Regions from separate parts of the Pontibacter liquoris genome, predicted to be linked through region 1. Evidence: riboswitches for the same ligand, from Rfam matches in the RefSeq annotation. Region 1 holds a riboswitch; each other region holds the start of a gene.
What was found. A riboswitch is a leader RNA that binds a small molecule or an ion and turns the genes downstream of it on or off. The one in region 1 is predicted to bind S-adenosylmethionine.

Region 1 (3,081 bases):
GCGTTGCATATGTAAATTAAGTGCCGTACTTTTGCAGACTAAATTTTTAATCATTACATTGAAGCTGATGTACGCAATTGTAGAAATCGCAGGTCGACAGACCAAAGTAGAGAACGGCATGTTCATCTACGCTAACAAGCTTTCCGGCAATGAGGGTGACGCCGTTGAGTTCGCCAATGTTCTTCTTACTGATGATAACGGTACCATCACATTAGGTGCTCCTTTCGTTAGCGGTGTTAAAGTGGTTGGTAAAATCCTTGGCGACGTGAAAGGCGATAAAGTGATCGTTTTCAAAAAGAAGAGAAGAAAAGGATACCGTAAGAAGAATGGCCACCGCCAGCAATTCACCAAGGTCCTGATCGAGAGCATTGGATAAGCAGTAAGAAGAAATTCATTTGTAAAATCTTTTCAGGAGTCGCCCCGCAACCCTGAACTAAATAGTAAAACAACATGGCACACAAAAAAGGAGCTGGTAGTTCTAATAACGGCCGCGAGTCGCATTCTAAACGACTTGGTGTTAAGATTTACGGTGGCCAGGACATTATCGCCGGCAACATCATCGTAAGACAAAGAGGCACTGCCCACCACCCAAGCACAAACGTAGGGATTGGCAAAGACCACACCCTGTTTGCATTGGTTGATGGCGTAGTAGAATTCAGAAAAGGTAAGAAGAACCGTTCTTACGTATCTGTAAAGCCACGCGTTGAGGCAGAAGCCTAAGCATTGAAGCCGCCTTCGGGCGCTGTAGGAAAGGGAAGCCGCAGGGCTTCCCTTTTTTTATGCTAAACGCCGGCCCCGCACAACAAAGGCCTGGCTGCCACGTACATATAAGCAGGAATTTTATTTACTTCTAAAGTGAAAAAATTCTGATGGAAAGAGACACCACAAGTGTCTCTTTCTGTTTTAAGGCCCTTTGCTGCCCGCCGCGGGAATTTGGCCGCAACAAAATTTTAAATTCTGCGGATATACCTTTAACTTGCAACTTCTTATCAAGAAAGACTGAGGGACAGGGCCCGATGATGTCTTAGCAACCTTGTACCAGCTTGGTGCTAATTCCCTTCCGGAGCGATAGCTTTGGAGAAGATAAGAAAGTCCATCCTCCCTTGGGGTGTCCTTCTTGATAAGTATAGTAGCAGCAGACTTACGAGAAGAAAGACATTCACCATGAAAAACCATCCCATCCATACATTGCTTCGCGAGCGCGTGTTAGTGCTTGACGGCGCAATGGGCACCATGATTCAGCGGCACCAGCTTACGGAAGCTGATTTCAGGGGCGAGCGCTTCAAAGAGCATCCCTCCGACCTGAAAGGCAACAACGACCTGCTCTCCATCACACGGCCTGATATCATCAAAGGTATTCACACCGAGTACCTGCAGGCGGGCGCCGATATCATCGAAACCAATACGTTTAGCGGCACCAGCATTGCCATGGCCGATTATCACCTGGAACACCTGGTGTATGAGCTCAACTATGAATCAGCCCGGATAGCACGGCAGGCAGCAGATGAGGTGGAGAAACAGGTGCCGGGCAAGCCCCGCTTTGTAGCCGGCGCCATCGGGCCTACTAACCGTACGGCTTCCCTGTCGCCAGACGTGAACAACCCGGGCTACCGCGCCGTTACCTTCGACCAGCTAGTAACAGCATACTATGAGCAGGTGCGCGGCCTGGTGGATGGTGGCTCGGACCTGCTGTTGGTCGAAACCGTTTTTGATACCCTTAACTGTAAAGCGGCCCTGCTTGCCATTGCGCAATATGTGCAGGACGGCGGCAAGGAGTTGCCGGTCATGATATCCGGCACCATTACGGATGCCAGTGGCCGCACTTTGTCGGGCCAGACAGTAGAAGCGTTCTGGAACTCGGTTTCGCATGCGCCTATCCTTAGCATTGGCTTTAACTGCGCCCTGGGCGCGCGGCAGCTCAAAACGCATATTCAGGAGCTCTCCCGTATCACGGGTACTTACATCAGTGCCTACCCGAATGCCGGCTTGCCAAACGCTTTTGGCGGCTACGATGAATCGGCAGAGGAGATGGGCCGCATTGTGGAGGAATATCTTCAGGAAGGCCTGGTAAATATCCTGGGTGGTTGTTGTGGCACTACGCCCGTTCACACCAAAGTAATTGCCGACTTAGTGCAGAAGTATAAACCGCATACCCCCCCAGCTATTCCGCCCTACTCGCGCTTCAGTGGGTTAGAGCCCCTCACCATCACGCCCGAAAGTCTTTTTGTAAATGTAGGCGAACGCACCAATGTAACCGGTTCCAAAAAATTCGCCCGCCTGATCGTAAACGGCCAGTTTGAGGAAGCCTTGTCGGTAGCGCGCCAGCAGGTGGAAGGCGGCGCCCAGATCATCGACGTGAACATGGACGAAGGCATGCTCGACTCAGAGCAGGCCATGCCGAACTTTCTTAACCTGATCGCCTCCGAGCCCGACATTGCCAAACTGCCCATCATGATCGACTCCTCGAAATGGAGTGTGATCGAGGCCGGGTTGAAATGCGTGCAGGGCAAATCGATCGTGAACTCCATCAGCTTAAAAGAGGGCGAAGAGAACTTTAAACACATTGCCCGCAAGGTGCGCCAGTACGGTGCTGCCGCTGTGGTAATGGCGTTTGATGAGCAGGGCCAGGCCGATACGCTTGAACGTAGAATAGAGATCTGCGGGCGCGCTTACAAGATACTCACCGAAGAGATCGGCTTCCCGCCACAGGACATCATTTTTGATCCGAACATTCTGGCCATTGCCACCGGCATCGAAGAACATAACAACTATGCCGTAGAGTACCTGGAGGCCGTGAAATGGATCAAAGCCAACCTGCCGCATGCGCTGGTAAGTGGGGGTGTAAGTAATTTGTCGTTCTCTTTCCGTGGCAACGATGTGGTGCGCGAGGCCATGCACACCGTGTTTTTATACTATGCCGTGCAGGCAGGTATGGACATGGGCATTGTGAACGCCGGCATGCTGGGCGTGTACAGCGAAATACCCACCGAGCTGCGCGATCTGATCGAAGACGTCATCTTTAACCGCCACCCCGATGCCACCGAAAAGCTGGTAACGTATGCCGAAACCATCAAAGGCAAA
Region 2 (3,081 bases), on a different contig from region 1:
GGTAGAGCCATAGCATCCGCCCAGGGTATTGGCACAGATAACAAACCACTGCGCCGGGTCATACAACTTGCCCGGGCCAAACAGACCGGCCCACCAGTCTGTAAAGTCGGAGCTGCCGGTCAGGGCATGGCACACCCATACTACGTTGTCGCGGCGGGCATTTAGCTGGCCGTAGGTAGTATAGGCCAGCTGCAAGCCGGGCAGGGTAGCGCCCGACTCCAGCGTGAAGGCCTGTTGGGAATGAAAAACGTGTTGCTCTGGCATTTCTTTCGTTACTGGAGGAGTGCCTCCGGTTGTGCTTCGCGTACTTTGGCGAACGCCTGTTCAAAATCTGCTTTGATATCATCGATATGCTCGATACCTGCCGACACGCGCAGCAGGGTTTGCTCTACGCCGGCATTTAGCTGCTCGGCATCGCTTAACTGCTGGTGGGTGGTAGAGGCCGGGTGGATGATCAGCGTTTTGGCATCGCCTACGTTAGCCAGGTGACTTACCAGTTGCAGGCTGTTCACAAAAGTTTCGGCCTGCTGCTTGTCGCCTTTTAGCTTAAAGGAGAACACCCCGCCAAAGCCCCGCTTCAGGTACTTTTTAGCCAGTTCGTGGTAAGGGCTGCTCACCAGTCCCGGGTAGTTCACCGCTTCTACCTGTTCGTGCTGCTCCAGCCACTGGGCCAGCGCCAGGGCGTTCTGCACGGTTCTGTCCAGGCGCAGCGACAGGGTTTCGAGGCCCTGCAGCAGCAGGAAAGAGTTGAACGGGCTCAGGGCAGGACCAAAATCACGCAGCCCTTCTACCCGCACCCGGATGGCAAAGGCAATGTTGCCGAAGGGACCTTTCTCCCCGAATACTTCCCAGAAGTTGAGCCCGTGATAGCCCTCGCTCGGCTCCGAGAACTGCGGAAATTTGCCGTTGCCCCAGTTAAAGTTACCGCCATCCACAATTACGCCGCCAATGCTGGTACCGTGGCCGCCGATCCACTTGGTGGCTGCCTCCACTACCACGTTGGCCCCGTGCTCCAACGGGCGGAACAGGTAACCGCCAGCGCCAAAGGTATTATCCACCACAAACGGGATGTCATACTTGCGGGCCAGTGCGGCCAGTGCATCAAAATCCGGGATGTTGAAGCGAGGGTTGCCAATGGTCTCCACGTAAAGGGCTTTGGTCTTCTCATCGATCAGTTGCTCGTAGCTTTCCACGGCATCGTCCTTGGCAAACCGGGCCTCAATACCCAGACGCTTGAACGATACCTTGAACTGGTTGAATGAGCCGCCGTACAGGTTACCCGTGGACACGAAATTATCCCCGGCCTCCAGGATATTGGTAAGCGCCAGAAACTGCGCTGCCATGCCCGATGCCACGGCAACGGCTGCCACGCCGCCCTCCAGCGCCGCCACCCGCTTCTCAAACACATCGGTGGTCGGGTTCATGATGCGGGTATAAATGTTGCCAAATTCTTTCAGGGCAAACAGGTTGGCCCCGTGCTCGGCGTTTTTAAAAGCATAGGAGGTTGTCTGGTAGATAGGCACAGCGCGCGACTGTGTGGTGGGATCTATTTCCTGGCCAGCGTGTAGCTGAAGAGTTTCGAAATGCAGAGATTGAGACATGGCTATAGTATATAAAGTAGGAGAAGAAATAAGTTAAAGTATAAAACCGCAGAGATGCGAATACAGAGTAGCCCCTGGCCGCAGACATGAATCTGCCGCGAAAGCGGTGCAGGCTAAAACGATGCTAGATTAACAACAACAGCAACACATAGCCTCCAGGGGCATGCGCATGACTTTAGCGAGAGCAAAAGCGGGAGTTTGCGGCAGTGCGGCTGCCGGCAAATTAAAAATACGTCTGTGCTGTGTTGGCTTGATTCCCTTTTTCATGACAGTATCAATTTATATTCTTCCGAACCTTTCGGAATCAGGAATTAGCACCTTTACTCGGTAGTTAGGTTGCTAGCGCTTCATAGAGCCTGTCTCTCCACGCTTCTTTATAAATCAATATCCGCGAAGGGTATTGACTAGATGTTGCAATATTAAACCGCGCTAAAAGTATTTGCAAGCTTTTTCTGCTCTTTTTTCAAAAATGCCTTTGCAGCGCCGGTTAAGCAATCATACGGCGGGCTCCTGTTTTCGTTACAGGCGCCCCTGCCAGCTCCTGCGCAGCTAAGTAGCGCTGTGGCCATACCCGGCTACAGGCAGCGGCTGCAGCAGCATAACTACAGGCGATTCCGGCTAGTAGTGTCTGCAAAACCCGCCGCAGGCCTGAAGCTGCATCATACTTCTGATAGTATAACATCTCCCTATATTAATACTAAACTTTGCCCCTGCTGCCAAGTATACTTCCGGTATAGTTTAGCAACTATATTCGCAGGCCCCGGCATCGTACGTGAAAGCAGCCAATTAAATTTTTCACCCTCTAAAATATAATTACCTTTGCTTGCTGACAACCTATCACACGTAATGGAGGCCATAAAAGAAACCAACTTCTCCTTCGCCGGCCAGACCGGTTTTTACAAAGGCAAAGTTCGCGATGTATACTATTTCGGAGACAAGCTGGCCATGATCGCCACCGACCGTATCTCCGCTTTTGACGTGGTGCTGCCACGCGCTATTCCTTACAAAGGGCAGGTGCTCAACCAGATTGCCAGTCTCAACCTCAAAGCGACAGCTGACATTGTTCCCAACTGGGTTCTGTCTACCCCGGATCCGAATGCGACCATCGGGTATCGTTGCGAGCCTTTTAAAGTAGAAATGGTGATCCGGGGATACCTGGCAGGCCATGCGTGGCGCGAGTACCAGGCCGGCAAACGCCTCTTGTGCGGGGTAGCCCTGCCCGAGGGATTGCGCGAGAATGACCAGTTGCCTGAGCCCATCATCACCCCCACCACCAAAGCAGACGAAGGCCACGACGAAGACATTTCAAGAAAAGAAATTATTGCCTCAGGCCTTGTATCTGAAGAAGATTATCTTAATTTAGAGCGCTATACCAGAGCGCTTTATGCCCGTGGTACCGCACTGGCCGCAGAACGTGGCCTGCTTTTGGTAGATACCAAGTATGAGTTTGGCAAGTATAACGGCCAGATTTACCTGATCG
Region 3 (3,081 bases), on a different contig from region 1:
TGGCCATTGTCAAAGAGGCCCAGGCCCGGGGCATGCTCACGGCCGGTCACATGCCCTTTAGCGTAAAATTGGGCGATGCGATTGACAATGGACTGGATATCACCGAACATTTATACTATACTTTTAAAGCTGCCTCTACCAAAGAAGACAGCATCACCAACGTGATCCGGGCTGGCGAAAAAACAGGCAAGCCGGTTGGTTTTTACACGGCCCTCCACTGGCTCTACGACACCTATGATCCGGCCACGGCGGCGCAGATCTACCAGAAGATGGCCGCGCATCATACCGCCGTTACGCCTACCTTATACATTGGCCGCGTGCTCAACAACCTGTCGCAAGCCGACCACAGCCACGACGAATACCTGCACTATATCAAGGACGGTATCATTAAAACCTACGCTGGCAGAGAAAACAGCGCCAAGCGCCAGACGCCGGAAGCAAGAGCGTTTATACATGACCTGGAAGACAAGTTTACCGGCATGGTACCGCAAATGCAGGCCGCAGGCGTTACGATACTGGCCGGCTCCGATGCCGGTGCCTTTAACTCGTATGTATACCCGGGCCAGTCGCTGCACCAGGAGCTTAGAACGCTGCAGGAAGCCGGCCTGACACCCGCCCAGACCCTACGAACAGCTACCCTGAACGGCGCTACCGTGATGGGTAAAGCCGATCAGTATGGCACCATCGCTACCGGTAAAGTAGCCGACCTGGTACTGCTCAGCAAGAACCCATTGGAAGACATCCGCAATACCGAAGCCATTGAAGCGGTGATCTTCGGAGGAAAGGTTTATACTGCTGCCGAGCTGAAGCAATTATTGGAGTGGCTGAAAAAGTAGGCGTTTAGGACAAAGGATAATTTGACAAAGGACAAAAGAGTAACAGGAAAAGAACTTTAAATGGACAGAGGCCGGCCTTACCGCCTGCTATACTTCAACATTCAACTGCTAAACTTGCTTTATCATTCTCCCTGTTCAATGTTCTTTTGTCCTTTGTCAAATTATCCTTTGTCAAAACTTAAATGGTGTACCAACATTATTTTTAGGTAAAAATTTGGAAATGTAAATCGCAGCTCCGAATTTTGCATTCATCAAGTCAATTACCCTCACAAGTATTTGATTTATAAAGAAGAAGGGAGAGAACAGGCTCTGTGAACTTCTAGCAACCAGTTGCATAACCAGGTGCTACATCCTGCCTAAATTATTTAGGGCATATAAATTACTAATAATGCAAACTACTATTATCGCTTTTGCTGCCGTACTGGCGGGCCTTTTTAACCGGATTTTCTCCGAAAACACCTCTGTTTATACTTCTGTAGCGCCGGCCTACGGTTGCTGTTGTTGTCGCTAGTCCTGCTGCTTTGGCGGTAGGCTGATGCATTGTGGCGCGCCCACTTGCCAGCCTATCTGTGTGCAGCTTTGCGGGAAAGGCATGGCCTGTTTGTACCTGTTCAGGCCGTTTCCGGGGCTTTCTGACCCTTTATTCCATACTTCTTTCTTTAATTTAACAAAGCCTGTAGCGGTGCATAATCCGCTGCTTTATACTTCTAACTTCAAAAACCAGAACTTATGTCAACGTACACCACCGATAAACCCATTGCCATTTTTCACGAGCACCCGGACTGGTTCCGCCCCTTGTTAAATGAACTGGACGCCCGTGGCATTGGCTACGAACGCCTGAATGCCGCCGCCCATACCTATGATCCGGCCGAAAAGGAAGTACCTTACAGCCTGTTCTTTAACCGCACTAGCCCTTCGGCTTACCTGCGCAACAACGAGAACAGTATCTTTTATACGCTGAGCCTGCTGGCCTACCTCGAAACGACCGGTGTGCCGGTGGTGAACGGCTACAAGGCCTTTCAGTACGAAACCTCCAAAGCGCTGCAGATCACGCTGCTCGAAAAACTGGGCTTGCCTTACCCAAAAGCGCGCATCATCAACCATGCCTCGCAGGCGGTGAAAGCCTCCGAAGGGCTGCGCTTCCCGGTGGTGGTGAAAGCCAATATTGGGGGCAGCGGCGCCGGCATTGTGCGCTATGATTCTGTGGAGGAACTCGCGCAAGCTGTGGCTGCCGCCGAGGTGAAGCTGGGCATCGACCACACGGCGCTGGTGCAGGAGTATGTGGTAGCCCGCGGCGGCCATATCACCCGCATCGAAACCTTGGGCGGCAAATACCTCTACGGCATCAACGTGTATACTTCCGGCGAGAGCTTCAACCTCTGCCCGGCCGACATTTGCCAGACCACCAACGGCAAGGAACTGAGCCGCAATGCCTGCGCCCTGGATGCGCCTAAGAATGGCATGCGCGTGGAAGCCTATACCCCGCCGCAGGAAGTAATCGACAACATCGAACGCATTGTGCAGGAAGCCGGCATCGACGTGGGTGGCATTGAGTACATGGTGGACGACCGCGATGGTAGGATCTACTACTACGACATCAACGCGCTGTCTAATTTTGTGGCCGATGCCGTGAACGTGATCGGCTTTAACCCACACGCCCGCCTGGTAGATTTCCTGGAGAAGAAAGCGCAACTTAAACTACAGGAGGTATAAGCATGGAATTCGGCTATTGGTTACCCGTTTTCGGAGGATGGCTCCGCAACATTCCGGACGAAGGAATGGACACCTCCTGGGATTACGTTAAAAAACTGGCGCAAAAAAGCGAGAGCTGGGGCTACCACCTGTCGTTGATCGCAGAGTTATACTTAAATGATATCAAAGGGCAGGAAGCACCGGCCCTCGATGCCTGGTCTACGGCAGCGGCGCTGGCCGCTGTGACCCAGCAGCTGGAGATCATGGTGGCCGTGCGCCCTACGTTCCACAACCCGGCGCAGCTGGCTAAGCAGGCCGCCAACATCGACCTGATCAGCAATGGCCGCCTGTCGCTGAATGTGGTATCGAGCTGGTGGCGCGATGAGGCGACCAAGTATGGCATCCAGTTTGAGCAGCACGACGACCGCTACGCCCGCACCAAAGAGTGGCTGGACGTGGTGACCAGCGTGTGGGAACGCGACCACGTGACTTACAGCGGCAACTACTACAAGGTGGAAGATAACGTGCTGCAGCCCAAGCCTGCCAAAAAGCC
Region 4 (3,081 bases), on a different contig from region 1:
GGTGCATGTTGCAGGTGGCTTCATCGGGGCAGTCGGCGCACTTTTCGTAATAGTTCAGGCTAACGCAAGGCAGCCAGGCAATCGGCCCGTTAAGTAAGCGGATCACTTTGGCCAGCGTAACTTCCTCGGGCTTTTTGATCAGGTAATAGCCGCCGCCTTTGCCTTTCTTGCTGCCTAGTATACCGGCCTTTTTCAGGTCGAGCAGGATGCTTTCCAGGAACTTCTGGGATATCTTTTTATTTGAAGCGATCTCCTGTATCAGAATAGCACCTTTCTCCTGGTTTTCGGCCAGGTAACTGAGTGCATGAAAGGCATATTTCGTCTTTTTCGACAACATTAGAAAGTACTGTAATAGGATGAAGTACTGTAATAGGATGAAGCCCGAGCGGCATTCAGGTAATGAAAAGAATACCACTTCAAAGCTAAAAACTATTTCCTTAGGATACCCTTTTATTCGGAAGATTGTGTGGCACTTCTGCGCGAAGGCCGGCGGTAAAAGGCAAAAGCCTTTTGTATTTTAGCAAGGCAAGTTCAAACCAGGCAATAAAATTTTATTTTAATCTTTCAGGGAAAATATTTTAAAAATGTTTTGCATTACAAGAAAATCCGACCTTATCTTTGCAGCATCTTTATCAAGATTTATAAAGAAGAGGTAAGAGAGCAGGCTCCGCGACCCTCTAGCAACCTCCGGTGAAACGGAAAGGTGCTAACTCCTGCCCAGTTTTGGGAACTATAAATTTAAACCAATGAACAAGCAAAACACAACCCCGGTTCTTACCCCCACAGCCTTATTCGCTTCTGCAGCGCCTGCTGCGTTCCTGTGCTGTTGTTGCTGTTAATCTGCCTCTATTTCCTGTAAAGCCATTCTTGCACTGCTCTGTGCCAGGAATGATACGTCTGTTTTTATTTCATACTTACTAACACTCTTTACCATGGGCAATACGCTACCCCAGCTACTGCCGTGCACGTTTGCACCGGCTCCTACTTACAGCAAACGCTTTATTTCCATCCCGGCTATTGCACCGGCGCGCATGCCCCTGCGAATGTGTAGCTGTTGTAGCTAACAGCACGCTGTTGCATTAATCCCTTAAAATAAATTCTTAACCCGCCTTAACCGCAGTCGCCCCGATTGCAGGATGGCAACACTTTGTCCAATTAATAACCGTAATATGCAAAAACAACTCACACATAAATTCGTGCGCCTGCTCCTGGCGCTTGGCCTGTTCCTGGGCCTCGGGGCAGAAGCGTTTGCACAAGACACCTTAACACAAGGTGTGGTAAAAGACGCCAAAACCGGCGAACCGCTGATTGGTGCCCGCGTGCAGGTAAAAGGCACCGACAAGGGCACCGTTACCGGCGTAGACGGCAGCTTTAACCTGGCCGTGGCAAAAGGCCAGACGCTCCTTATCTCCAGCCTGGGCTATACTTTAAAAGAAGTAAAAGCCGATGGCCAGGCCCTGAACGTAACGTTGCTGGAAGATACCAAAGCGCTGGATGAAGTGGTGGTAGTGGGCTACGGCACGCAATCGCAGAAGGCAGTTTCCAGCGCCGTGACGTCTGTTAATCCGCAGGAACTGAAAGGCATTCCGGCGCCATCGCCAGACCAGCTTTTGCAAGGTAAAGCCTCGGGGGTGCAGATCGCGGCTGCCAGCGGCACGCCGGGCGGCGGCATCTTTGTGCGCATCCGCGGCAACACCTCCATCAACGCCAGCAACGAGCCGCTTTATGTAGTAGACGGCGTGTTCATCAACAACCAGTCACTTTCAGGCCTGAGCCTGGGCGGGCAAACCACCAACCCGCTGGCTGACCTGAACCCGGCTGACATTGAAAGCATCGAAATCCTGAAAGACGCCAACGCTACCGCTATTTACGGAGCCCGCGGCGCCAATGGCGTGGTGCTCATCACCACCAAGCGCGGCAAAACAAATGCCGGTACGCGCATCAATTTCCAGACCTACTTTGGGGTAGCAAAAGCGCCGAAGATCTACGAAACCGTAAACGCGCAGCAGGAAGCGGAGCTCATCAACGAAACCCACCTGAACGACGGCGGCAGTCCGGCCACGCTTCCGTTCCGCCCGAAAAGTGAAGGCGGTTTTGGATTGCCGACAGAGCAGACCACGTATTCCCGCATTCCGGATGTGTTCCGGACCGCCAAAACCCAAAGCTACGACCTGTCGGCATCGGGCGGGGGCGAGTCGAACCGTTTCTTTCTGGGCGGCGGCTACTTTAAGCAGGAGGGCATTGTAAAGCCCGCCGCGTTCGAGCGTTTCAGCGGCCGCTTCAACTACGACCACCTGGTAAACGAGCGCCTGACCATTGGCACCAGCACCTCTATCTCGTACAGCAAGCGCAACCAGAGCCGCAACGACGACAGTGCCCAGGGCGTGATCAACTCGGCTTTGTATGTTCCCACTTACTTGCCGGTTTTTAACCAGGACGGCTCCTACGCCCGCCACTCCATTTTTGATAACCACCTGGCCCTGATCGATAACCTCAACATCAAAGGAGAGAGCAGCCGCCTGATCAGCAACGTGTATGGCGAGTATGAGCTCCTGGATGGCCTGACCTTTAAATCAAGCTGGAGCATCGACTACAACGGGTATTCCGACAAAGTATACAACAACACGCAGATCAGTGTGGGCCTGCCGGCTGGTAACGCCAGCCGAGTTGATACGCGCTTAACCTCGCTGCTAAACGAGCAATTACTCACGTATAACAAGCGCCTGGGCGATGACCACTTCCTGAACGTGATACTAGGAAACACAGTGCAGCAGACCAGCTATAATACGCTCTCGCTAACAGGCCGCAACTTCCCGAGCGATGATTTCCAGGAGATCGCCTCTTCTTCGCTGCAGACCGCTTCGACCAACTCGAGCCAAAATGGGCTGATCTCGTTCTTCTCCCGGGCCGGTTATACTTACAAAGACAAGTATAGCATAGACGGCAGCGTGCGGGCCGATGCTTCTTCCCGTTTCGGGGCGTCCAATCGCTGGGGCGTGTTCCCGTCGCTGGGCGCTTCCTGGATCGTTTCCGAGGAAGCCTTTGCCCAGGACCTGCCCTTCGATCTGATCAAGCTGCGCG

Region 2: it holds a riboswitch for S-adenosylmethionine, as region 1 does, so the genes downstream of both, LWL52_RS12635 (O-acetylhomoserine aminocarboxypropyltransferase/cysteine synthase family protein) here and metH (methionine synthase) in region 1, are expected to answer to the same signal.
Region 3: it holds a riboswitch for S-adenosylmethionine, as region 1 does, so the genes downstream of both, LWL52_RS04990 (ATP-grasp domain-containing protein) here and metH (methionine synthase) in region 1, are expected to answer to the same signal.
Region 4: it holds a riboswitch for S-adenosylmethionine, as region 1 does, so the genes downstream of both, LWL52_RS18740 (SusC/RagA family TonB-linked outer membrane protein) here and metH (methionine synthase) in region 1, are expected to answer to the same signal.

What each region holds. Positions count from the first base shown of each region.
Region 1 is NZ_JALEBG010000002.1:734,227-737,307, forward strand. It holds gene rplU (50S ribosomal protein L21) at 68-376, shown strand; gene rpmA (50S ribosomal protein L27) at 451-720, shown strand; SAM riboswitch class I at 984-1,090, shown strand; gene metH (methionine synthase) at 1,165-3,081, shown strand, end outside.
Region 2 is NZ_JALEBG010000001.1:3,049,537-3,052,617, forward strand. It holds gene metX (homoserine O-acetyltransferase MetX) at 1-264, opposite strand, end outside; gene LWL52_RS12635 (O-acetylhomoserine aminocarboxypropyltransferase/cysteine synthase family protein) at 273-1,601, opposite strand; SAM riboswitch class I at 1,878-1,984, opposite strand; gene LWL52_RS12640 (phosphoribosylaminoimidazolesuccinocarboxamide synthase) at 2,448-3,081, shown strand, end outside.
Region 3 is NZ_JALEBG010000001.1:1,213,297-1,216,377, reverse strand. It holds gene LWL52_RS04995 (amidohydrolase family protein) at 1-836, shown strand, start outside; SAM riboswitch class I at 1,115-1,217, shown strand; gene LWL52_RS04990 (ATP-grasp domain-containing protein) at 1,566-2,549, shown strand; gene LWL52_RS04985 (LLM class flavin-dependent oxidoreductase) at 2,552-3,081, shown strand, end outside.
Region 4 is NZ_JALEBG010000003.1:418,622-421,702, forward strand. It holds gene LWL52_RS18735 (RrF2 family transcriptional regulator) at 1-337, opposite strand, end outside; SAM riboswitch class I at 637-739, shown strand; gene LWL52_RS18740 (SusC/RagA family TonB-linked outer membrane protein) at 1,170-3,081, shown strand, end outside.